DNA from 3 places in the Rhodococcus sp. 5G237 genome. Region 3 is predicted to be linked to each of the others. Evidence: riboswitches for the same ligand, from Rfam matches in the RefSeq annotation. Region 3 holds a riboswitch; each other region holds the start of a gene.
What was found. Region 3 has a riboswitch for thiamine pyrophosphate ahead of ACWPOC_RS09515 (ABC transporter substrate-binding protein). Riboswitches for the same ligand answer to the same signal wherever they lie in the genome.
Positions count from the first base shown of each region.

Region 1 (7,695 bases), on a different contig from region 3:
ATCTCGTCTGCGCCCGCGCCATCGACCGAGCGTACAAAAAAGCACTGCGCCGCACGGGGAAACCGTGCGGCACAGTGCGTCGAAGCAGTACCTCGGGCGTGCCGAGGCGGAACCTCAGGCGTCGCGGCGGTTGACCACCACGAGCGAGGCCGCGAACACCAGGAACGAGAAGGCCGCGAAGTACACGAGCGAACCCCATGGACCCCAATGGAATTCGATGCCCTGTCCGATGCCCAGGAAATTGTTCGCGTTCGCGAACGGCAGGAACGGCTGGATTTCGCGCCCCACCGAACCGAACAACGCGAACAACGACTCGAGCAGCAGCGGCCACAGCATCAGCAGCGCGATCGTGCCGGCCGACTGCCGCAGCAGCGTGCCCACACCGATCGCGAGGAAGACACACAGGAACGCGTAGATCGCGGTGCCGTAGACCGCGCGCCACGCCGTGTCGCCGCTGAGGACGAGTTCGCGACCTGCGTCGGGCCCGGCCAGCGCCTTCGCGAGGTAGAAGGCACCGAACGAGACCGCGAGTGTCAGCACCGCGCCCAGCACGCCGATGAGCAGCGCCTTCATCGTCAGGAGCAGGGTGCGGTTCGGGGTGGCCTGGAAGGTCGTGCGGATGACCCCGAAGCGGTACTCGCTGGTGACCGACAGGGCCGCGAGGATCATGAGCACCAGCACGCCGAAGCCGGTGACGCCGCTGACCGCGACGTCCACGGTCGGATAGAACCGTCCCAGTTCGTCGTCCATCCCGGCCGATGCGCGGGAGACCGACCCGAGGATCGCGGCCAGACCCAGGCCGAGGGCGACGATGACGACGGTGCACCACAGCGGAGACTGCACCGACGTGAGCTTGATCCGTTCGGCCCGCAGTGTGTCGAGCGCCGTACTCATCACAATCCACCCTTCATGACGTCGTCGACTCCGGATCCGTGGTATTCGACCTCGCCACCGGTGAGTTTCATGAACGCTTCCTCGAGCGACGCGTTGCGTCCCGCGAGTTCGTGCAGCACGATCGACCGGGTCGCGGCGAGTTCGCCGATCTCCGCGGCCGGAGCGCCCGAGACGTGCAGGGCGCCGTCGTCCTCCCGCACGGTGTGTCCGCGCTCGGTGAGCGCGGTGCGCAGCTCGTCGAGCTGCGGGCTGCGCACGACGACGAACGAGTCGGAGGCGCGGTCGACGAACGCCTTCACCGAGGTGTCGGCGATGAGCCGTCCACGGCCGATGACGATGAGATGTTCGGCGGTCTGCGCCATCTCCGAGAGCAGGTGGCTGGACACGAGTACCGTGCGGCCTTCCGCGGCGAGCGCCTGCATGAACCGCCGGATCCACACGATGCCCTCGGGGTCGAGACCGTTGACCGGTTCGTCGAACAGCAGCACGCGCGGGTTGCCGAGCAGTGCGGCGGCGAGACCGAGTCGCTGCGACATGCCGAGCGAGAAGCCGCCGGCGCGCTTGCCCGCGACCTCCGTCAGACCCACCTGGCGCAGCACTTCGTCGACGCGCGAGGCGGGCAGACCGTTCGACGCGGCCAGCCAGGCGAGATGCGCCCGCGCCGACCGGTTGGGATGCACCCACTTCGCGTCGAGCAGCGCCCCGACGGTGGTGAGCGGCCGTGTCAGCTCGCTGTACGGCTTCCCTTCGATCAGTGCGGTTCCCGAGGTCGGCCGGTCCAACCCCAGGATCATGCGCATCGTGGTGGACTTCCCCGCCCCGTTGGGGCCGAGGAAGCCGGTGACGATGCCGGGACGGACCGTGAACGTCAGGTCGTCGACCGCGGTCGTGGACCCGAAGGTCTTGGTCAAGCCGGTCACTTCGATCATGCGCACCACCCTACGTGCGGCTCCGGCGAGCGCATCCCGGAGCCGCAGGCGGGTGCGTCAGGGGACGAAGACCTCGGTCGTGACCGGGATGCTCGGTCGCTCGGTACGCATCGTCAGGACGACGCGGCCCGGCCCGGGGAACACGTGCATGAACAACGGCCGGGTGCTCGTGTGGAAGGCCGGCACGAAGCGGGTCTCCGTACCGCGGGCACCGGTGTCGAGATTGTGCCAGTCGAAAGCGACGGTGACGTCGCAGTTCAGGATGCTCGGCGTCCACTCGCCGAGAAGCGAGTAGCCCTGCGTGATCCGCAGTTCGATCCCGTGGGTGGCACCCGGAGCCATGGAGTACTCGTAGAGCGGGCCGTCGAAGGCGGTTCCACCGGCGCGCACGATGCCGGCGCAGATGCCGTCGCCCAATGTCAGCACGGGAGGCGTGGCCAGCTGCGTCATCTCGCACGTCCTCGGTCCGGTGTTCGACCGGCTCAGCTGGCACGGCTCCTGGGCGCCTGCCACGCCCGGTGCCGTGACGGCGACGGCGACACCCATGAGCCCGGCAGCCGCGGCGGAAAGGATTCGGTGTGCAATTGTCATGCCCGGGGATCGTACCGACCGCACGGTATCCCGTCACGCGATAATCGAAAAACCCCTGAACAGGAAGATTCTCAAGGGTTTTCCGTACCGGTCACGGCTCCATCGGCGAAGATGCCTGAGCCCAGAAGCGTTTCGGGATCCGACCGGCGTGCCGGGCACGGAATCCCGCCTCGACGGCGTGGCGCATCGCCGACGCCATCAGCGCCGGATCCTTCGCGCGGGTGACGGCGGTCGCGAGCAGCACGGCGTCGCAACCGAGTTCCATCGCGAGCGCCGCGTCGGAGGCGGTTCCGATTCCCGCGTCGAGGATCACCGGCACACCCGCGGCCTCGACGATCATCTCGATGTGGTGCGGATTCGAGATGCCGAGGCCGGTCCCGATCGGCGAGCCGAGCGGCATCACCGCGGCACAGCCGACGTCCTCGAGCCGTCGCGCGAGGACGGGATCGTCGGTCGTGTACGGCAGGACGACGAAGCCGTCGTCGACGAGTTGTTCGGCCGCGGAGACGAGTTCGATGGCGTCGGGCAGCAGCGTCCGTTCGTCGGCGATGACCTCGAGTTTCACCCAGTCGGTCTCCAGCGCCTCCCGCCCGAGCTGGGCGGTCAGCACGGCCTCCTTCGCGCCGCGGCACCCGGCGGTGTTCGGCAGCGGTTCGATGCCGAGACGGCGCAGCAGGTCGAGGACACCGGTTCCGGAGGCCGCGTCGACGCGGCGCATCGCGACGGTGGTCAGTTCGGTACCCGACGCGACGAGTGCCTCCTCGAGCACGGCCAGGTTCGCTGCGCCACCGGTGCCGGTGATCAGCCGCGACCCGAAGGTGCGGCCGGCGATGGTCAGCTGCGGCAGGTCGGCGCCGGGATCGTGTGTGTCAGCCACCCTGAACCGCCGTGAGGATCTCGATGCTCGCTCCGCGCGTGACCGGCTCCGACCAGCGGCCGCGCGGGCACACGACACCGTCGACGGCGACCGCGATTCCCTTCTCGGGCAGACCGAGCTCGTTCAACAGCTGCGACACGGTCGGGGCCGCGTCGTAGTACTTGTCCTCACCGTTGACGGTGATGCCCACGGACACGTTCGTCATCCCACACTCGCTTCCGTAATTCGTCCAGGACAGGCGTATTGCGCGTCGGCCAGCGACCGCCCACCGAGTTCGGCGAGCACCGCGTCGACGGTGAGCGGCGTGAGCAGCACACCGTTGCGGCCGTGGCCGGTCGCGGCGACGACACGATCGGAGAGCCGGCCGATCAGCGGCAGATTGTCGGGGGTCATCGGGCGCAGGCCCGCACTCGCCTCGAACAGTTCGTACTCGCCGAGCGCCGGGAAGATCCGCTCGGCGTCGGCGATCAGATCGCGCACCCCGGCCACCGTGACCTGCGTGTCGGACGCCTCGTACTGCGTCGCGCCCACGACGAGACCGTCGTGGCGGGGCACCAGATAGGCGGGGCGACCGTGGACACTCGCGCGCACGGTGCGCTGCGGCGGCGGGGTCGCGCCGGGCCGCACCCGCAGGCGCAGGATCTCGCCCTTGACCGGACGGACCGGAAGTCCCGGCCACAGTCGCGCCGACGCCGAGCCGGCGGCGAGCACCACCTGGTCGTCCGAGAGATCGGCGAGGTCGTGCACGGCGGAGTCGGAGAAGCGCACCCCCGCCCCGGTGGCCGCGACGCGCAGGGCGTCGACGAGCGCGCGGTTGTCGACCGACCACTCGGTGGGTGCGAGCAGTCCGAGACGCACCTTCGGACCGAGCGACGGTTCGAACTCCCGGATCTCGGCACGGGAGAGCAGACGCATCTCGTGCCCCCGCTCCCCGACCCATTCGGCGACGGTCCGCAGGTCGGCCGCGTCCGCCGCATCGAGCGCGACGGTCAGCGACGCCTCGGCGGTGAACACGTCGACGCCGGTCTCCGCGCGCAGTGCCTCCGCGAATCCCGGCCAGCGGTCGAGCGAGGCCGCACCCAGGGACAGCACGTGGTCCTCGCCGGGCCAGCCCTCGGACAGCGGGGCCAGCATTCCCCCGGCCACCCACGAGGCGCCGCTACCGGGATTCGGGTCGTGCACGGTCACGATGTGCCCCGAGCGGGCCGCGCGCCATGCGATCGACAGCCCGATCACTCCGCCACCCACGACGGCCACAGTTGCCATTGGTCCACCTCACTCCCTGCGCCGGCATGATCCGGGTCAGGTCATAACGGTCGGGGCCGGCAGGCCCCCTCTCAGCCCCGCGAACCTCGGGACTCCCGTGTCGTCACTTTCTGCCTAGAGGCTACCGTCTTGGTCGTGACCACCTATCGCGGCAACCATCCCGACCCGCGCGGCCGCCTCGCGACCGCCCGGTTGTACCTGTGCACCGACGCTCGCCGGGACACCGGCGACCTCGCACGGTTCGTCGAGGAGGCCCTCGCCGGTGGGGTCGACATCGTCCAGTTGCGCGACAAGGACTCGGCCGGTGAGAAGAAGTTCGGACGCCTCGAGGCACGCGAGGAACTCGCCGCCCTCGAGATCATCGGCGAGGCGTGTGCACGCCACGGTGCGCTTCTCGCCGTGAACGACCGCGCCGACATCGCGCTCGCGGCGGGCGCCGACATCCTGCATCTCGGTCAGGGCGACCTGCCGGTGCGGCACGCACGGCAGATCCTCGGCGACGAGATCGTCATCGGCCGCTCGACGTCGAGCCGGGCGCAGGCCGCGCTCGCCGACATCGAGGAGGGCGTCGACTACTTCGCGTCCGGGCCGGTGTGGGACACCCCGACCAAGCCGGGACGCACCGCGGCGGGGCTGGAGGTGACGCGCGAGGTCGCGCAGTCGCAGCCGGCACGACCGTGGTTCGCGATCGGCGGCATCGATCTCGAGCGGCTCCCCGAGGTGCTCGACGCCGGGGCCACGCGGGTCGCGGTGGTCCGGGCGATCACGAAGGCCTCCGATCCACGGGCAGCCGCGGCAGCACTGAAGGCCGCACTGCCGGCCTGAAAGACGGCCGAAAGGCCGCGCTGCCGGCGTGAGGCGTTACAGCCAGCCCAGCACGGCCGAGGGCGACATCGCGATCGTGCCCTCGGGCAACCGTGCGCGCAGGCCGCGATCCGCGGTGACCACGACCGTCACCCCCGGATCCACCACGGCCGTCGCGGTGGAGGCCAGCCGGGCCAGTTCGTCGTCGCCGCTGCCGTCCGCGCTGTGCACCGGGATCCGGACGTCGTCGATCGTCGCGTCGCGGGCATGCCCTTCGAGGACCGCTTCGACGCGGGGGACCCAACCGAACGTCCCGTCGGGACATTCGACCGTGCGGGGCAGGACCGCGGCGAGGTCGGCGAGCAGGGCGCTCGTCGCGCCGGGGCGGTCGCGCCACCATCCGGTGGGGCCGCTCGCACCGAGCACGTTCGCGGTGTCGAGCAGCATGCGGACCGGTGAGGTGCGCAGCGACGGCCACGCCTCGGCGAAGCCGCTGTGCAGCGGCATCGCCTCGACCTCCGGTTCGGGCACCCAGCGCAGTTCGGTGCTCTCCTGGTTGAGGCTGGTCACGAGCGTTTCGGTGGCGTCGGCGACGACGGTGGTGTAGGTCCATCCGCCCGCGAGACCGGAGGTGACACGTTCGGCGCGCACCGTCACGGCCGCGACATCGATGCCGGCCTCCTCGTGGGCCTCCCGCACGGCGGCGTCGACGGTGCTCTCGTGCGAGTCGCGGGCTCCGCCGGGAAGTGCCCAGGTGCCACCCTGGTGCGACCATGCCGCCCGATGCTGCAGGAGAACCGCGGGGCGACCGTCCGCGAGCGGAGCGCGCAGCAGCAGACCTGCGGCACCGTGTCGTCCCCAGCGCTTCTCACCGTCCGGTCCGACCGCCCAGCCGTCACCGTCTCCACGCATTGCGTCCGCCTCTCCGACCCGCCCTCGTCCGGGCCTGTGCCCGGTACCGGATCCCCGCCGTCCGTGGACGGCAACAATACCGCCGGGCTGCTTATATGCTCCCCTCAGACCGCTCGACACGAGGAAGGGAGTGCCCGGTGGACGTACGGATCACCCCTCCCTTCGCTCCTGTCGAGAGCCACATCCGCGACGACGCCGATACGGACACTCCGGACGCCCGGTTCGACGACGCCCGTGCCCTGCTGCGATCCACGCCGGTCCGGTTGGTGGTCCTGGGGGGGGTGCTCACCGTGCTGCTCGTCGCCTCGGCAGCGGTCTCCGCAACGATGGTGTCCGGCAGGCAGGCCACCCACGATCGTCTCCTCGCGTCCATCGAGCCGCTGGCCAGCGCGGCCCAGAATCTCTACAGCGCGCTGTCGGTGGCCGACGCCGCCGCCGTGACGGGCTTCATCTCGGGCGGACTCGAACCGGAGGCGGTGCGCAGTCGCTACATCCAGGCGACCGACGAAGCCGCGGAATATCTCGTCATCGCAGCGACCGGACTGACCGACGCCGACCGCGAGACCGCACACAATCTGACGGAGATCGGGCGGCTGCTGCCCGTCTACACGGGCCTCATCGAGACGGCCCGCACCAACAATCGCACCGGGCATCCGGTCGGCGCCGCATATCTCGGCGAGGCCTCGCACCTGATGCAGACCGAACTGCTCCCCGCCGCGCAGGAACTGCACACGCGCGGCGTCGCCGCCGTCGAGGACACCCAGCGCGACGCGGTGCGACCACCCTGGCTCGCGATCGGGCTGCTCCTCGTCACGGTCGCTGCCCTGTGCGTGGCGCACGTCGTCGTGAGCCGCCGCTCTCGTCGCACCCTCAATCCCGGAATCCTCGTCGCGATCGGCGCGACCGGCGCGCTGCTGTGCTGGTTGCTCGTCGCCGGCCTGGCCTCGTCGAGTGCCACCGAACGCGCCATCGAGCGCGGTGCGGCACCGCTCGCCGATCTCACCGAGGGACGGATCCTCGCCCAGCAGTCGCGTACCGCCGAGACCCTGCTGATCGCCCGGCGCGACACGACCGGCGCGTACGACGACACCTTCGGGACCAACATGTCGCGACTCGGCGACATCCTCGACGAGTACGCTCGCGATTCCGCCCTCGAGGCCGGCGCCGAGGCGGTGGAGACCGCCCGGTCGGCGCACGAGGCCTGGATCAACTCGCATGCACGCATGGTCGACGCCCTCGTCCGCGGCGACTACGCGGCGGCCTCGGTCCTCGCGGTCGGCGCAGGTCCCGGCGAGTCCACCGCGCGGTTCGTCGCTCTCGATGCTGCTCTGACGGAAGGAATCGACGACACCCGCACCGAACTGCGCGACAACGAGTTCCGCGCCTCCCGCACCCTCGCCGGCCTCGCACCGATGTCGGTGG
Region 1 covers NZ_JBSNCD010000011.1:193,767-201,461, forward strand. The annotation lists gene ACWPOC_RS23440 (M20/M25/M40 family metallo-hydrolase) at 1-22, opposite strand, end outside; gene ACWPOC_RS23445 (ABC transporter permease) at 115-894, opposite strand; gene ACWPOC_RS23450 (ATP-binding cassette domain-containing protein) at 894-1,823, opposite strand; gene ACWPOC_RS23455 (hypothetical protein) at 1,881-2,414, opposite strand; gene thiG (thiazole synthase) at 2,506-3,291, opposite strand; gene thiS (sulfur carrier protein ThiS) at 3,284-3,496, opposite strand; gene thiO (glycine oxidase ThiO) at 3,493-4,557, opposite strand; TPP riboswitch at 4,554-4,666, opposite strand; gene thiE (thiamine phosphate synthase) at 4,693-5,382, shown strand; gene ACWPOC_RS23480 (NUDIX hydrolase) at 5,419-6,273, opposite strand; gene ACWPOC_RS23485 (hypothetical protein) at 6,411-7,695, shown strand, end outside.
Region 1: linked by a shared signal. The riboswitch ahead of thiO (glycine oxidase ThiO) and the one ahead of ACWPOC_RS09515 (ABC transporter substrate-binding protein) in region 3 are both predicted to bind thiamine pyrophosphate.

Region 2 (7,695 bases), 370 kb from region 3:
GGCCGGTGTAGTCCTGACCGGTGAAGACGCCGAGCTGGGTGACGGCGGCATCGAGGTCGAGGAGGGCATCGAGTTCCGCCTTCTTCGCCCACGCCTCCTCTTCGGTGCGACCGACGTAGGTGACGAGTCCGGGCAGGATGGCGACCGTACCGGGATCCCTGTCGGCCGCGGCGATCCGCGCGCGCAGGTCGGTGGCGTACTCGAGCGCCGCAGTCATGTCCCACGCGACGGAGTAGACGGCCTCGGCATGGCGAGCCGCCAGGTTGCGCCCGGTCTCCGACGCTCCCGCCTGGAACAGCACCGGACGGCCCTGCGGGCACCGCGGCACGGTCAGCGGACCGTCGACACGGAAGTGCTTGCCCCGGTGATGGATCGGACGGATCGCGTCGGAATCGAGGAACCTGCCACCCGCCCGGTCGACGAGGACACCGCCGTCGTCCCACGAATCCCACAGCGCGCAGAGCACCTCGATGAATTCCTCTGCCCGCGCGTACCGTTCGGCGTGCGGTGGCAGGGAGTCGAATCCATGGTTGCGTGCTTCCTCGTCGAACATCGAGGTGACGATGTTTGCGCCCACCCGTCCCCCGCTGATGTGGTCGAGCGAGGCGAGCATCCGGGCGGCGTGGAAGGGCGTGAAGAAGCTCGCGGAGACGGTGGTGACGAGACCGATGTGCTCGGTCGCGCGTGCCATCGCCGACAGTGCGGTGAGCGGTTCGAGGAACCACGGGGTGCCTGCCGTGTACTTCGGGTTGACGCTGTGACCGTCGGCGAAGAACACCGCGTCGAGGCATCCCCGTTCGGCGGTACGGGCGAGTTCCTCGAAATACGTGATGTCGCCGATGCGTTCGGCCGCGGAACCGGAATGCCGCCACGCCGACGAGTGGTGCCCGACGCCGTAGAGGAAGGCGTTGAGGTGAAGAGTGCGTGGTCCGGCCATCAGTTCATCACCAGTCCGCCGTCGACCACCAGGTTCTGTCCGGTGACGGCTCGCGACCAGTCGGAGGCGAAGAACAGCACCGCGGCCGCGAAGTCCTCGGGCGTGGTGACCTTCCGCAGCGGCGTCGACGACGCGATGAGGTCGAACACCGCTTCGGGTGTCGCCGACGACGCGTCGGTGGTGCGCAGCAGGCCCCCGGAGACCATGTTGACGCGGATCCCGTCGGGGCCGAGGTCGGCGGCGAAGGTGCGGGTCAACGACAGCAGTGCGGCCTTGGCGGCGGTGTAGTCGTGGTACGGGACGACGGGGTGCTGGAACAGGTTGGTGCCGATGTTGACGATGCTGCCACCGCCGGTTTCCCGCATGCCCGGCAGAGCTGCCTGGATGACGTTGACCGCGCCGCCGATGACGCCGTCGAACTGGGCTCCGAACCGGTCGTATCCGATCTCGTCGGCCTTGGGCCGGGCGTCGCCGTTGAACGAGAAGTCGGGCAGGGCGTTGTTGACGACGGTGGTGACGGGTCGTCCGAAGTGCTCGCGGGCCCGGGTGAACAGCGATTCGACGTCGGCGTGGTCGGTGACGTCGGCCTGAAGCGCGACCGCCCGTTCGGGTCCGATCTTGTCGGCCAGTTCGTGGGCGCCCTCGCCGCTGCGCCGGTAGTCGAGGACGACGGCGGCTCCTTCGTCGGCGAACGCCTGCGCGATGGAGTGGCCGAGGCCGCGACCGGCGCCGGTGACGAGGACGACCTGGTTCTGCAATGACATCTTCTGTGCCTTCCCTGTGTGGGGAAGGGTGCGTGAGGGCGACAGACCTGTGCCCTGTCGCCGGCTCGGCATCCCTTCGCTCGCATGATCGAGATCAGGTTCGACGGGTGTTCTCTCAGCCGTTTCCGGCACCCCGTGTCGAGTCCTGCGGACAGGCTACACCGCGCGGTTTCACCGCTTCGAGAGCCGGTCACGGCAGACTTCACCGGATCGTCACATCCCCGACGCGGGAACTTAGCTCAGATCGGCGTTAAAATGGGCCATTCCTGTCCCGACTCGTGAAAGGAGATTCCGACGCACACGCCGGCCCCCCACAACGCTCCCTACGTCTCCCTTTCCCAGCAGGTCGGAGATGCTCCGCCGCTCGGCCGCGCCACGGTCCGCGGCCCCGCGAGGCACGAGGAGGTGGTGTGGTTCGAGGATCGCTACGCCATCCCGATCACTACCACCACGCCCGACGAGGCTCGGATCGAGGACGCGCTGCTCCTGCGCCGCGTGCTCGACCGGGCGCACATCGACTACCTGCTCGTGCGCGACGACAGCGACCGCCCGATCCTCGCGATCGACCGCGCCGACCGGAAGAGGCTGCGCGCCGCTCTCGCCGAGGGGTGTGCCGACGAGCCGTTCTATTCGAAGGCCGTCGGTTCGAAGCGGCGTCCGGTCCCGGTGGCGGACGGTCGGCTCTCGCGCGACAGGAAGGACCGGGTGTTCCGGCTGTTCCGTCCACGGGTCGAGCTGACCAGCGGGCTGCGGTACGGCGCGTCGAACGGGGTCGACATCGAACTGTGGACCTACACCGACGACGAGGTGATCATGCCTCGCCCGAACGCTCTCACCCGCACGATCGCACTGCGCGACGAGATGCGCCGGACGACGGTCGAGCGGTACGGACAGCTGTGGCCCACGATCGAGGGCATGTTCGACCGCCATCCGGGCGACATCCCGTTCGAGATCGACCTCGTGTTCTCGTGGGTCGACGGGTCGTCGAAGTCGTTCCAGGCCAAGCGCGCGAAGCTGATGCAGAACTATGTCGTCGGCGAAGGTGACGACTCGCCGGCGCGCTACCGGCAGATCAACGAACTCAAGTACGCCCTGCGTTCGGTCCACATGTACGCGCCGTGGGTGCGGCGGATCTTCGTCGCCACCGACTCGCCGCGACCGGCGTGGCTCGCCGACGATCCGCGCGTGACCTTCGTGCGGAGCGAGGAGTTCTTCACCGATCCGTCGGCGCTGCCCACCTACAACTCGATGGCGGTCGAGTCGCAGCTGCATCACATCCCGGGACTGTCCGAGCACTTCCTGTACTCGAACGACGACATGTTCTTCGGTCGCCGGGTGAGCCCGAGCCTGTTCTTCTCCGGCGGGGGCGTCGGCAAGTTCATCGAGTGCGATGTGCGGATCGGCCTCGGACGAAACAACGCGTCGCGCAGCGGATTCGAGAACTCCGCGCGCATGAACCGCAAGCTCCTGCAGGACCGCTTCGGGGTCACCATCACTCGGCACCTCGAGCACACACCGGTCCCGTTGCGCAGGTCGATCATGGCAGAGATGGAGCGCGAGTTCGCGGACGAGTTCGCTGCGACGGCAGCGAGCCCGTTCCGGGCGGCCGACAACATCTCGGTGACGAACTCCTTCTATCACTACTACACGCTGCTGACCGGCCGCGCGGTGCAGCAGACCACGGCGAAGGTGGAGTACGTCGACACCACCGTGAAGTCCGGTCTGCGACATCTGGACACGATCCTGGCGCGTCGCGATCTCGACCTGTTCTGCCTCAACGACGGCAGCACGCCCGAGGTCGACTTGGAGTTGCGCACCGCGAAGGTCACGCAGTTCCTGGAGCGGTACTACCCGATTCCGGCGCCCTGGGAGACCGACTACCCGGGCCGACCGGACGTCGGTTAGACGCGAACGGTGAGGTCGGGGTTCTCGGGGATGCGGATGCCGGCCTCGGCCAGGCGCCGCGCCGCGTCCTCGGCCGTGTGGGGTTGCCCGGCGGTGGCGTAGCTTCCGCTGGGCACCACGGAGTGCACGATGGTGTCGGGATAGACGTGCACGAGGTTGAAGCCCTGCGCGCCGTCGTGTCCGCGCTGCGAGCCGACCGGGACGTTCAGATCCTGGGTGTAGCAGGTCGACGAGGCGACGGACACCGGGATGCCTGCGAAGGTGGCCGAGGTGGAGTAGTGCAGGTGACCGCCGAGGATGGCGCGCACATCGGTGCCACGCAGTACTTCGGCGAGGCCCGCTTGGTCGCGCAGTTCGACAAGGACAGCCATGTCGAACACGCTCGGTACCGGCGGATGATGCAGTGCGAGAACGGTACCGAACGGGGCGGGTGTCGAGAGTTCGTCGGCCAGCCAGGCGAGCTGCTCGGCGGAGACTTCGCCGTGGTGATGGCCCGGAACCGAGGTGTCGAGCGTGATGATCCGCAGTCCGCCGACCATGTGGACTTCGTCGATGGGTGCGCCCACGGGATCTTCGTCGAGGAGCTCCTCACGGAAGGTCGCGCGGTCGTCGTGATTACCCATGGCCCAGACGATGTCGGCACCGAGCGCTGCTGCCAGCGGTTCGACGAGACCGCGGAGCTTGCGGTAGGCGTCGGGCTGGCCGCGGTCGGCGAGGTCGCCGGTGAACACCAGGGCATCGGGACGGACCTGCGACGCACGGATGTCCTCGAGAATCAGTCCGAGGCGGGTGTCGGCGTCGACGGTGCCGTAGAGGAGTTCGTCTCCACCGACGAGGTGTGTATCGGTGAGATGAAGGAGGGTGTGCGAAGGTTTGGGATATTCGGCAATTCGCTCAGGGGCTGGAGAGCTGCCCATGATCTCTCACTTCCATTCGCCCGTTTCGGGGCACTCGATCGCCATCAACGGTAGCGAGTCTGTTTCTACGACTCCATGACTTCTGGATCACATCGAGACCCCGAACCTCCGGCGAACACCTCGTTACTGCGCGGTGACCTGCGGAAACGGACAATCGAACATTCACTGGTGATCTGGGTCACAATCCAGTTCGACGGGCGCACCGGCACCCAATGCATCCTGCAGCACTGCGTCGACCTCGTCGCTCGGGTACATCGGCAGGGTGTGGTGGGTACCGGTGGTGAGTGTGACGACCCGGCAGGACGGCAGGGCCTGCCGGGCAGCGCGTGCCACTTTGTCCGGGTCGTGCACTCGTCCGAACCGCGCGAGCATCACCGTGACATCGGCAGTGCACCGTCCCAACTCTTCGGACGACGGACGCCGGGGCACGATCGTCTTCGCCGTCGGGAAGTGTGCCGCGCCGAGCGCCATCAGGGTGACCCAGTCGGGATCGAGTTGTGCCCCTCGGGTTTCCCACTCGAGGAATGCCCGTTCGCGGGCGGCGGTGGGCCGGACGAGAACCGGAAGTGCCCGCAGGAGGTAGCCGAACCGCATCCCGGTGAAGCACGAGTTGGGGTCGAGCAGCATGAGCCGATCGACCCGTTCGGGAGTCCGGACGGCCGCCGCGAGCGCGATCATCGCGCCGTACGAGTGACCGACGAGTGCGCACCGCGTCGCCCCGAGAGCATCGGCGACGGACCCGAGCCATTCGAGCAGATCGTCGACGTTGCGGACGGGATCACCACCGGCGACGCTGCGTCCGACGTCGCCGATGATGTCGACGGCCAGCACGCGGTGGGTCTCCCCCAACGCCGCGGCGGTCGCGAACCAGGCCATCGACGTGGCGCCGGCACCCGGGAGCAGCAGGACCGGCGGTGCGTCGGGTCGCCCGTACTCGGTGACGCGGGCGGTGCCGAAGCGGGAGTCGAGATCGTGGATCACGGTGCCGCGCGGCCATTTCGCGAGGAGCGCGTCGTACGCGGCGTAGAAGGCGCGGCCCTCGTCTGATTCTGCGAACGATGTGCGTGGTGACCGGAGCATCGGAACCTCCACCCCCGAATATCTCGATGATCGAGATACTAGGTGGGCGAGTAGAGTCTGTCGAGAGGCGGAGGTGACATGACGGACGACGGCAGACTCGACATGATCCACCGGCTGCGCGCGCTCACCGTGCAACTCGATCTGCTCGGCGCCGAATTCGCACAGAAACACGCGCTGCATCCCACCGATCTGCGAGCACTGATCGGACTTCTCGACCGGGAACGGGCCGGGGAGATCGCGACACCCGGCTGGCTCGCCGAGCACCTGCGACTCAACACCGCATCGGTCACCGCACTCGTCGACAGGCTCGAACGGGCCGGTCACGTGCGCCGGGATCGCGACAGCAACGACCGGCGGCGCGTCATCCTGCGGGTAACCCCGGCCGCCGAGAAACTCGGCTGGGATTTCTTCGGCCCACTCTTCGCCCGGGCATCCGCCGCGCTCGAGTCCTTCTCCGAGCCGCAACTGGAGGTCGTGCGGGAGTTCCTCGGCTCCATGACCGACGCCGTCGAGTCCGCGCGCTCTCCGGAGAACACCGAAGGTTGAGGCAGCACCGACCCGCATGGGAACCCCACTGCCCGGCAGAGAGAATTTCTGTTAACTTCCATGCCCATCCACATACTTCGGGGGGATGGGAATGCAGATACGCTCTTGGGTCGCCGCGGCACTCGCGGTCACCTTCACCGTGGTCGGGGCAGGAACGGCAGCCGCCGAGGAGCCCGCTCCTCCCCTGCCCGTCGGAAAAACGTTTCTGGACGGGTTCGCTCACGAGTTCGGCGATCCGAACGGCAGCGCGCTCGGCACGAACGACTGGGACTGCGTCCCGTCGGAGGAACATCCGGATCCCGTCGTGCTCGTCCATGGCACGGTGCTCAACCGGCACAACAACTGGTCGTACCTCGGACCGCTCCTCGCGAACGAGGGCTACTGCGTCTTCGCCCTCACTTACGGCAACCACGCCGACCTCCCCTGGCCGTTGAGTTCCGTCGGCGGACTGCTGCCGATGGAGGACAGCGCGCAGCAACTCTCCGATTTCGTCGACGAGGTCCTCGCCGCGACCGGCGCGGAGAAGGTCGACCTCGTCGGGCACTCGCAGGGCACCCTGATGCCTGTCTGGTACGTGAAATTCCTCGGCGGCAACGAGAAGGTCGACGACTACGTCTCGCTCGGACCGGTCTACGAGGGCAGCCACGCCTTCCTGCTCGCGGCGTCGTTCGAGCTGTTCGAGCACGTCGGTGTACGACAGGACGTGGAGAATCTCGTTCACTTCATCGGGTGCGGTGCGTGCCCGCAGGTCCTCGCCGGATCGGACTGGATCCACACGATCCAAGAGGCCGGCGTCTACGCCGACGAGGTGACGTACACGAACATCATGACCCGATACGAGGAGATCGTCCTTCCGTATACCAGCGGTTATCGCGAGGCACCCAACGCGACGAACATCGTGCTGCAGGACCACTGCGCGAACGACTTCGTCGAACATGCCGGCATCGTCAACGATCCGAACGCGGCATGGTTCGTCCTCGACGCGCTCGATCCGGGTTCGGCAGGGCCGCTGGAGTGCGTCTTCGTGCCGCCGATCCTCGGCTGGAGCCCGGATCCGACGATCAGCAATCCCGCAACCGAGGAGGTTGTGGTCGCGAGTCGCCCCGGCGCGTGAGCCGTTCGCTCCTCGTCACGTCGCGGTGCCTGTCTCGTGAAATGCCGAGATTTTCTGTGACGGATGTTGCACAGTGTCATCGTCGTCATTCATCGGATGGGGAGGTTCATGAACGTGCGAGCTCTGCGTCGGGTAGGAACTGCAGCACTCACTGCGGGCGCGGTCGGTGCAGCCATGATCGCGGCGGGTGGGGTCGCTCAGGCGGCACCGACGTCGACAACGATGACCTGTTCGAGCGCGAACCCGCTGTTCTGGGCGCCACCGTTCACGTGGACCGTCACCGCGTCGTCCGGTGAATCCGCACCGCCCGGCGGAGAGCTCGAGCCGGCCCTCCATCTCTTCGGCGGCAACGAACTGCCCGTGCCGCCCGGCGGCCTGATCCCGAGCATCGGGATCAACTGGTACGGAACCCAGGTGCTCGTCGACTGGCAC
Region 2 covers NZ_JBSNCD010000003.1:276,616-284,310, forward strand. The annotation lists gene ACWPOC_RS07905 (LLM class flavin-dependent oxidoreductase) at 1-937, opposite strand, end outside; gene ACWPOC_RS07910 (3-oxoacyl-ACP reductase) at 937-1,701, opposite strand; TPP riboswitch at 1,756-1,847, opposite strand; gene ACWPOC_RS07915 (stealth family protein) at 2,110-3,606, shown strand; gene ACWPOC_RS07920 (phosphodiesterase) at 3,603-4,523, opposite strand; gene ACWPOC_RS07925 (alpha/beta fold hydrolase) at 4,686-5,603, opposite strand; gene ACWPOC_RS07930 (MarR family winged helix-turn-helix transcriptional regulator) at 5,682-6,149, shown strand; gene ACWPOC_RS07935 (esterase/lipase family protein) at 6,241-7,263, shown strand; gene ACWPOC_RS07940 (hypothetical protein) at 7,372-7,695, shown strand, end outside.
Region 2: linked by a shared signal. The riboswitch ahead of ACWPOC_RS07910 (3-oxoacyl-ACP reductase) and the one ahead of ACWPOC_RS09515 (ABC transporter substrate-binding protein) in region 3 are both predicted to bind thiamine pyrophosphate.

Region 3 (7,695 bases):
GCAGGAGCACGTCGCGTCCCTGCAGCACCGTGCGTGCGAGCGACGCGCGTTGACGCATACCGCCCGACAGTTGGTGCGGCGCAGCGTCCTCGAAGCCGGCCAGGCCGAAGGTCGGCAGCAGTTCGCGGGCGCGGGCGCGAGCGTCGGATCGCTGTACACCCTGCACCTCGAGTCCGAGTGTGCAGTTGTCGAGCACCGTCCGCCAAGGGAACAGCAGGTCCTTCTGCGGCATCAGCGCGACCCCCCCGGGTGCTGCGGGGGAGTCGCCGACGAGAACCTCTCCGGTGTCGGGTTGTTCGAGCCCCGCGACGATCGAGAACAGCGTCGACTTGCCGCACCCGCTCGGCCCGATGAGGGACACGAATTCACCGGGTTCGACGGAACAGTCGATGCCGTCGATCACCGCCCGGTCGCCGTACGCCTTGTGGACCGAGGTCACCGTCACCGCACTCATTTCGCCCCCTTCGTGAGTGCCCACGGCGCGACCACCCGTTCGACGACGTAGGTCAGCGAGTACAACGTGAGCGACAGAACGGCCGTCACCACCACGGTTGCGAGCACGAGATCGGTGCGGAACGAATTCTTCTGTGTGCTCATGTAAATGCCCAGACCGGATGTCGCGCCGACGTATTCGGCGAACACCGCCCCCACTACGGCGTAGGTGATCCCGATCCGCAGGGCGGTGAAGAAGCGGGGAAGCGCGGACGGCAGGCGCACGTAACGGAACTGCTGCCACCGCGACGCGCCCATGCTGCGCAGCAACGCGCCCGCCTCGCGGTCGGCCGCCGCGAACCCTTCGAGCAGTCCGATCGCGACGGGGAAGAACGTCACGAGCGCGATGACGAGAATCTTCGGCAGTAGTCCGAATCCGAACCAGATGATCATCAAGGGCGCGATCGCGATGATCGGCAGGGTCTGTGACACCACGAACAACGGCAAGAAGGCCCGTCGCAGCCACGGCGAGAAGTCCACGGCGATCGCGAGCACCCACGCGAGGGCCAGCGACACGGCGAACCCGACGAGCGTGACCTGCAGTGTGGACCAGGCGTGCCCGGCGATGTCGACGCGATGCGCCCACCCCTGCGTGAGAACGCGTGCGGGGGAGGGCAACACCTGCGGGCGGATACCGCTCACCACGACGTACGTCTGCCAGATCGCGACCAGCGCCCCGGCGACGAGCAGGGCGGGAAGGAGTCGACGTGCGCGGCCGGTGCTATCGGTCTTCGAGGTAGTCATCGGTGACATAGGTCGACCAGTCGGGCTCGGTCGTCAACGGGCTGCCGTCGGGTCCGGACAGCAGGCCGTTCTCGTAGAGGAACCGGGCATAGCCCGACCATTTCCTGGCGTCGAGGACCCCGACGGCGCCGGAGGCGTCGCGCATGTACTCGGCGGCGAGCATGCGCTGGCTCTCGTAGACGAGTTCCTCGTCGGGGAAGGCCCCGGGGTTCGCCTCGATCAGGGCCCGGGCCCCGCGGTCGGGATCGTCGGCGGCGATCCGGTAACCCTGGTGCAGCGCCTGCACGAAAGCGCGTGCCTGCTCCGGGTTCTCCGTCATCCAGTCCTCGTTGCCGTCGACGACGATCGCGTACGCGTCGGGGAAGCCGTAATCGGTGAAACCGAAGTACCGCATGGGCAGGCCGCGGTGCTCGGCCTCGAGACCCTCCCACGCCAGGTACGACACGGTGAAGTCGGCAGTCGACGAGTAGACGGCCTCGTACGACGACGTCCCGAGCGTCACATTCTCGAACTCACCGCGACCACCGTCGTTGCGGATCACCTCGGCGAGCATCTCGTCCTCACCGGGGTTCGCGAAGCCCGCGAAGGTCTTGCCGTCGAGATCCGCCGGCCGCGTGATCTCGGCGTTGTCGGCCCGCACGGCGATCCCTGTCGCCCAGTGCTGCAGCGGTGCGAGGACCGCGACGGTCCGGGACCCGGCGGCTCTGGCGATGGTCGATGTGGCGTGCGTGGAGATCCCGAACTCGGCGCTACCGGCGTCGACGAGGGTGTCGGGGGTCGCGTTGTTGTACGGCAGGATCTCGACGTCGAGACCCGCGTCGGCGAACAGACCCTCCTGCTGCGCCACGTACAGGCCGGTGTGATTGGTGTTGGGCGTCCAGTCCAACGCGAATCGGATGGTGTCGCTCCCGGAATCGGACGAGCACCCGACGACCGCGGAGAGTGCGGCGACGAGGGTGAGCAGTCCGGCGAGAGTCCGCTGCGCCTTCACTGCGAGGGCAGGGGACGGATCGATGTGGGTACAGGCATGGTCATGTCGGGACATCCCTTCGTCAGCATTACCTGATCAGGTTCGACGGGTGTGATCTCAGCCCCGCTCGTGCGGAGCACCCCGTGTCACGGGCGACCTTAGCACCATGCCCTCCAGGGACCACCGGGACGGGAGCAGAACGGAAGATGTGACCCGAAGTTACGCAAAAGCCCAGGTCAGGGTGTCACCCTCGCATTTCACCCGTAACGGAAGGGTCGAAGGTCCCGACTCTTCGAGTGATGGTCCCTGTCACCTCCCCCGAACGGCAGGCCATCGGTCTGCGCACGCCTCCCCCTTGCGTGGACGATGAAGGGCCCGTCGGTGAACTCCGACGGGTCCTTTCTTCTGTCGTTTCCGTAGACCCGACTCCCGCAACGGTGTTCAATACGCACGAACCGATCGGGGGATGGGATGCGCGCAAGGATGGGCGCCGCACTGGCTGCGGCGGTGATGGGAAGTGTGCTCACGGCATCGGTGGTGTCGGCAGAGCCGATCGGACGCACCGCGTCGGAGCCGACCGGACGCACCGAAATGCCGTACACCTCGTCGGCGCCACTGGCCGGCGAGGTGTTCGGGTCCGTGGTGTCGATACCCGCGCCGCTGCCGGCGGAAGCGGGACCGCGACCCGCAGCATGCGACCGGCTGTCGTATCTGCGGTGGCGGTCGGCCGACGGACCGGACAGTTCGGCCGACGCCGACCGGATCCTCGTCGCCCAGCCCGGGATCTTCGAGGGAGCGGGCGCGTTCGAGAGCGTCGCGCGCAACACCGTCGTCGCGGCCGCGGCCCGTGGTGCCCATGTCGAGTTCTGGGCACTCGACCGGCGATCGAACTGCCTCGAGGACCACACCGGTACCCGGGCGGCGCTGCGGACGGGTTCGCTCGACACCGCGACCGACTACTACTTCCGCGGTGCTGAAGTGGACGGGCGACGATTCGCCGGCCATGCGAGCGGCGCCGACGTCGCGTGGCTTTCGCAGGTCGGACTCGAGCAGACGCTGCGCGACCAGTACGACCTGCTGCGTCACGAACTTCCCGACCCGGAACTGCGGAAACGGAAAGTGTTGTGCGGCGGACATTCTCTCGGTGGTTTCATCACCGGCTACTTCGCGGAATGGGACTTCGACGGAGATCCCGCCACCACCGACGACGCCGGCTACAACCAGTGCGGTGGGTACTTCGCGCTCGATACGGTGATCAGAGCCGGAGCGCCCTTCCCCGGCCGGGGCGCGCTCCCGGATCTGCCCGACACGGTATCCGCTCCGCTCGATGCGCTGTCCGGTTCGATCTCCACGGCGTCGCCGGTGCTGGCACTTCCCGCGGTCATCAATCCCGAGACGACGAATCTGCTCGCACTCACCGGACTCGCCGCGCGACTGGACCCGGACGGCACCGACGGGATCGTCTCGCACATGCCCGACAACCCGAACATCGACTGGACGTTGCGCACTCTGCTGGCGGGGGATTACGCGATGTTCGCGACGGGCGACCCGGACGTGCGGACGTTGAACGCGACCAACGAGGCGGTGCTCGGCGCGATCCTCGACGACAATTCGCAACCGCTGGGGTTCCTGCAGGCGAGCGTCGGATTCATCACCGGGGCACCCGTGCGCGACAAGCTGTTTCCTGTTCCCGCCACGCCGGAGGTGCTCGGGTCGGGATTCTTCGGCGATGCGCTCAAGGCGTCGCCGGCGGTCTTCGCCGATCCGGGAGTCGTCTACCGGTGGCTCGACTACGACGAGGTGAGCACTGAAGCGTCGTCACCCGACGAGGCGCGGTACACCGATCGGGGGAGCGAGGTGACGTCGATCGCGGAGCTCGCGCGGAATCTGTCGGAGCCACCATTGGATTTCACCGAGTGGTACTTCCCGTCGAGGCTTCCGTTCGACCTCGCATCGGCGACCCGCTTCGAAGGTCATCTCCACCGCGACGGTGTCACGCGCAATCCTGTGGTGACGCTGGTGGCGAACGGAGGTATCTCGTTGCCCGAGACGGATCATCCGAACGAACGCCGGTGGGTTCTGTCCGGATACAACCACCTCGATGTGCTCACGGCGGCCGCCGATCAGAACGACGGGCGGCCCGAGCAGGTGTCGCAGGCGCTGGCCGACTTCGCAGCCGACCGGGGTGGAAGCTTCACAGTCGGATGAGGCGGGATCAGGCGCCGCGCGCGGAGAAGATCGAGGTGTAGTCGTGGGGTCCGCTCACTTCGGCGACAGCGGTGACGGGTTCGGTCTCGGCGTCGGCCTCCGGAGTGGTGGGCGCGAGGAAGAGAGGATTGTCGAATTCTTTGTTCTGGCTCATGGCCGTCCTTTCGGGTGCGGCCGGGTAGACCCCGGCCGTGGGGCAGTGCGAAGAAGAGGGGCCGCGGTACACGCGGCGGGGAACTCTCACGTTCGGCTCGGAACCTTCGGGCACTGTGGTGCGAGGTTGCTCATCATGTGCGAGCCGAACGATGACTCCACCCTACACCAGAAGGTTCGCGCGACGTTTGACCGGCGAGTCGCGTGGGAAGACACTCGGCATGGCTACCTACAGAGTGATCGACCCGACCGGGAACGTCGTGGATACCAAGGAAATCGAGAGCGCGGACGACGCGCACGCCTGGTTCGTCGACCAGCGCGCCGACAACAGCGAACTCGGCTGGCGCATGGAGGCGCAGAACGAGCAGGACGGCACCTGGCACTTCTTCGACGACACCGAAGGCACCTCCTCGAAGTAGTCCGGCAGCACCCCGTGAGAGCGGGGTGCTGCACGCACCGGCACAGCTCGGTGCGGTACCCGAACGAACGACGCGGTGCCGAGCACCTCCACGACGCGGTGCCGAGCACCTCCACGACGCGGTGCCGAGCACCTCAACAGCGCGGTGCCGGTAGTCGCAACTACCGGCACCGCGCAGTTCAGGGGCTACTTCTTGAAAGCGTCCTTGACGTTTTCGACGGCATCCGAGACCTTGTCGCCTGCCTGCTTCAGACCGCTGGAGGTCTGATCGCCGCGACCCTCGGCTTCGAGATCACGATCGCCGGTCGCCTGACCGGTGTTCTCCTTGATCTTGCCGCCCGCTTCTTCTGCCTTGTGCTTTGCCTTGTCGACGAAGTCGGCCATGGGGTCCTCCTGTGTCATCGAACGTTGCTCTGACGGAGTACCCGGCCCGAACAGCCTGAAACCGAACACGACCGACTCGTCCGTGTCAGACTTCGACACAGACAGCCAGGAGGAGACCGATGTCGCATCCCACCAACTCCGGTCCCGAGAACAACGACCCGATCGGGGACGCGCCCGACGCCGATCCCGAACTCGTCCGCGACGGGCCGGTGCAGCGCCGGCGTTCGGCGGGTGCGGTGATCGCTGCCGTCGCGGTGGTCGTCGTGATCGTCGTGCTGCTCGTCGTCTTCCTCTGAACAGAGCCGTTCACCGAGCAACGCGGGTTCACAACCAGTCGCGGCGCTTGAACAGCACGTACAGCACGATCGCCGACACGACCATGATCCCGACCCCACTCATCAGTCCCCACGCCTCGCCTACTCCGGGATAGGGCACATTCATGCCGTACCAGCCGGTGACGGCCGTGGGGACGGCGATGATCGCGGCCCATCCCGTCAGTTTCTTCATGACGATGTTCAGGCGCGCGTCCTGCAGCGACAGGTTCGTCTCGAAGACGGTGTTCACCATCTCGCGCAGCGAGTCGGTCCACTCCGCAGCACGCATCACGTGGTCGTAGAGGTCGTTGTAGGAGCTGTCGAGCTCGGGGTGGTGGTTGCTCTCGGCGCGGGTGCGCAGGACGGCGTTGACGACCTCGCGCATCGGCAGCACGACCCGCCGGAGCTGCACGAGTTCCTTGCGGAGCCGGTAGACGCGGCGCTGGATCTGCCGGGTGGAGGCACCGTCCTCGAAGAGGCAGTCCTCGAGGTCCTCGGCGGCGTCGTCGAGTTCCTGGATGGTCTCGAACTGCCCGTCGACGACCGTGTCGAGAAGGCCGTGGATCAGCGCACCCGGCCCGTACTGCAGCAGGTCGGTGTTCTCGTCCCACCGGCGCACCACTTCGTCGATGTCGAAGGGAGTGCCGCGGCGAACGGTGACGACGCCGCGGGGCAGGACGAAGGCGGAGATCCGCGTGGTGCGGAGCCGGGACTCGTGCGCCTGATCCTCGTCCTCGGAATCCGGAAACAGGTGCGTCGCGTAGACCGTGAGGAAGGTATGGGTGGCGTAGCGGGTGGCCTTCGTGCGCTCGCCGTGTGCTAGCGAATCCTCGACGGCATGCGGGTCGAGGTTCCATTCCTCGGCGAGTTCGAGCAGAGCGGCGTGTTCGGGATCCCACAGATCTACCCAGACCAAGGCCTCGGGATCGGCGAGATGCTCCGAGACAGCGGACAGCGGGAAACCTTCGTCGACGAGTTTCCCGTGGGCCCACCGCCGGGTCCGGATGGAGTTGTCGTATCGGTCCGTCACCTCGGCAGGATCCCCGCAATACGAGAGGTTCACACCACGTCCCCCGTAGGAGGTTCACACGACAGGACGATGCTCGGTGTCTACCAATCGCAGCACCTCGTCGACGAACCCGAGGTCGATCCGTGGCCGATCGTCAGGCCACAGGCCCCGCTCGATCCGCCCTTGCATCGAGGTGAGCGTGGCGATCACGTGTGGCCCGCCGTCGGTCAGATAGCGCACCATCCCGCGCGCCGCGCACGCGTCGACCACGACGGCCAGGGTCTCCGCGGCCTCCTCGATGCGCCCGGCTGCGTGCAGGCAGGAGGCGAGCAGACGGTGGGCCTGCAGGTGGGCGCGGGGACGCGAGGCGGTGCGCTGCACCCACATCCGCGCCCAATCGACGGCCTGTTCCGCCGCCTCGGGCTCCCCGCTCTCGCTGAGCAATCGGATCGCGGTGGAGTCCTCGATCTGGAGGGTGATCTCGACGGTTCCGTCCGGGTGGGGTGTGGTCTTCTCCGGCATCGTGCGCGTCGAAGGACCGGGGGTGGTGATCCCGAGCCGGACCCGTTCGTTCTCGATGCGTGCCCGCAGGCGTGGCAGGTCGTGCAGCGCCGCCACCCGCAGTCCTTCGGCGAGCAGGGCGACGGCTGCCTCCCGGTTGCCCTGCAGCATCTTCAGGCGCGCAGCGGTACCGAAGCGAGCGATGAGGAAATCCGTTCCACCGCCTTCTATTCCGAGCAGGTTGCTCTCGTCGAGCAACGCTTCGGCCTCGGCGATCCGTCCCTGTTCGTAGAGCAGCTCTCCGAGCATGGCAGCGGCGAGACGCCCTCCGTGGGTGTGGATCCCGCCGTTGCGTCGCGCTCGGCGCAGCGCTGTGCGGAAGTACTTCTCGGCCGCGGCGACGTCGAGTCGTTCGTTCGCCGCGATGCCGCACAGGCACTGACCGTAGATCGACGCGAACGGTCCGCGGGTCTCGCGGTGGTAGGGCTCCGCCCATTCCTGC
Region 3 covers NZ_JBSNCD010000003.1:649,174-656,868, reverse strand. The annotation lists gene ACWPOC_RS09525 (ABC transporter ATP-binding protein) at 1-454, opposite strand, end outside; gene ACWPOC_RS09520 (ABC transporter permease) at 451-1,236, opposite strand; gene ACWPOC_RS09515 (ABC transporter substrate-binding protein) at 1,214-2,227, opposite strand; TPP riboswitch at 2,264-2,360, opposite strand; gene ACWPOC_RS09510 (hypothetical protein) at 2,678-4,414, shown strand; gene ACWPOC_RS09505 (hypothetical protein) at 4,422-4,568, opposite strand; gene ACWPOC_RS09500 (hypothetical protein) at 4,789-4,986, shown strand; gene ACWPOC_RS09495 (CsbD family protein) at 5,172-5,369, opposite strand; gene ACWPOC_RS09490 (hypothetical protein) at 5,489-5,665, shown strand; gene ACWPOC_RS09485 (magnesium transporter CorA family protein) at 5,694-6,713, opposite strand; gene ACWPOC_RS09480 (protein kinase domain-containing protein) at 6,768-7,695, opposite strand, start outside.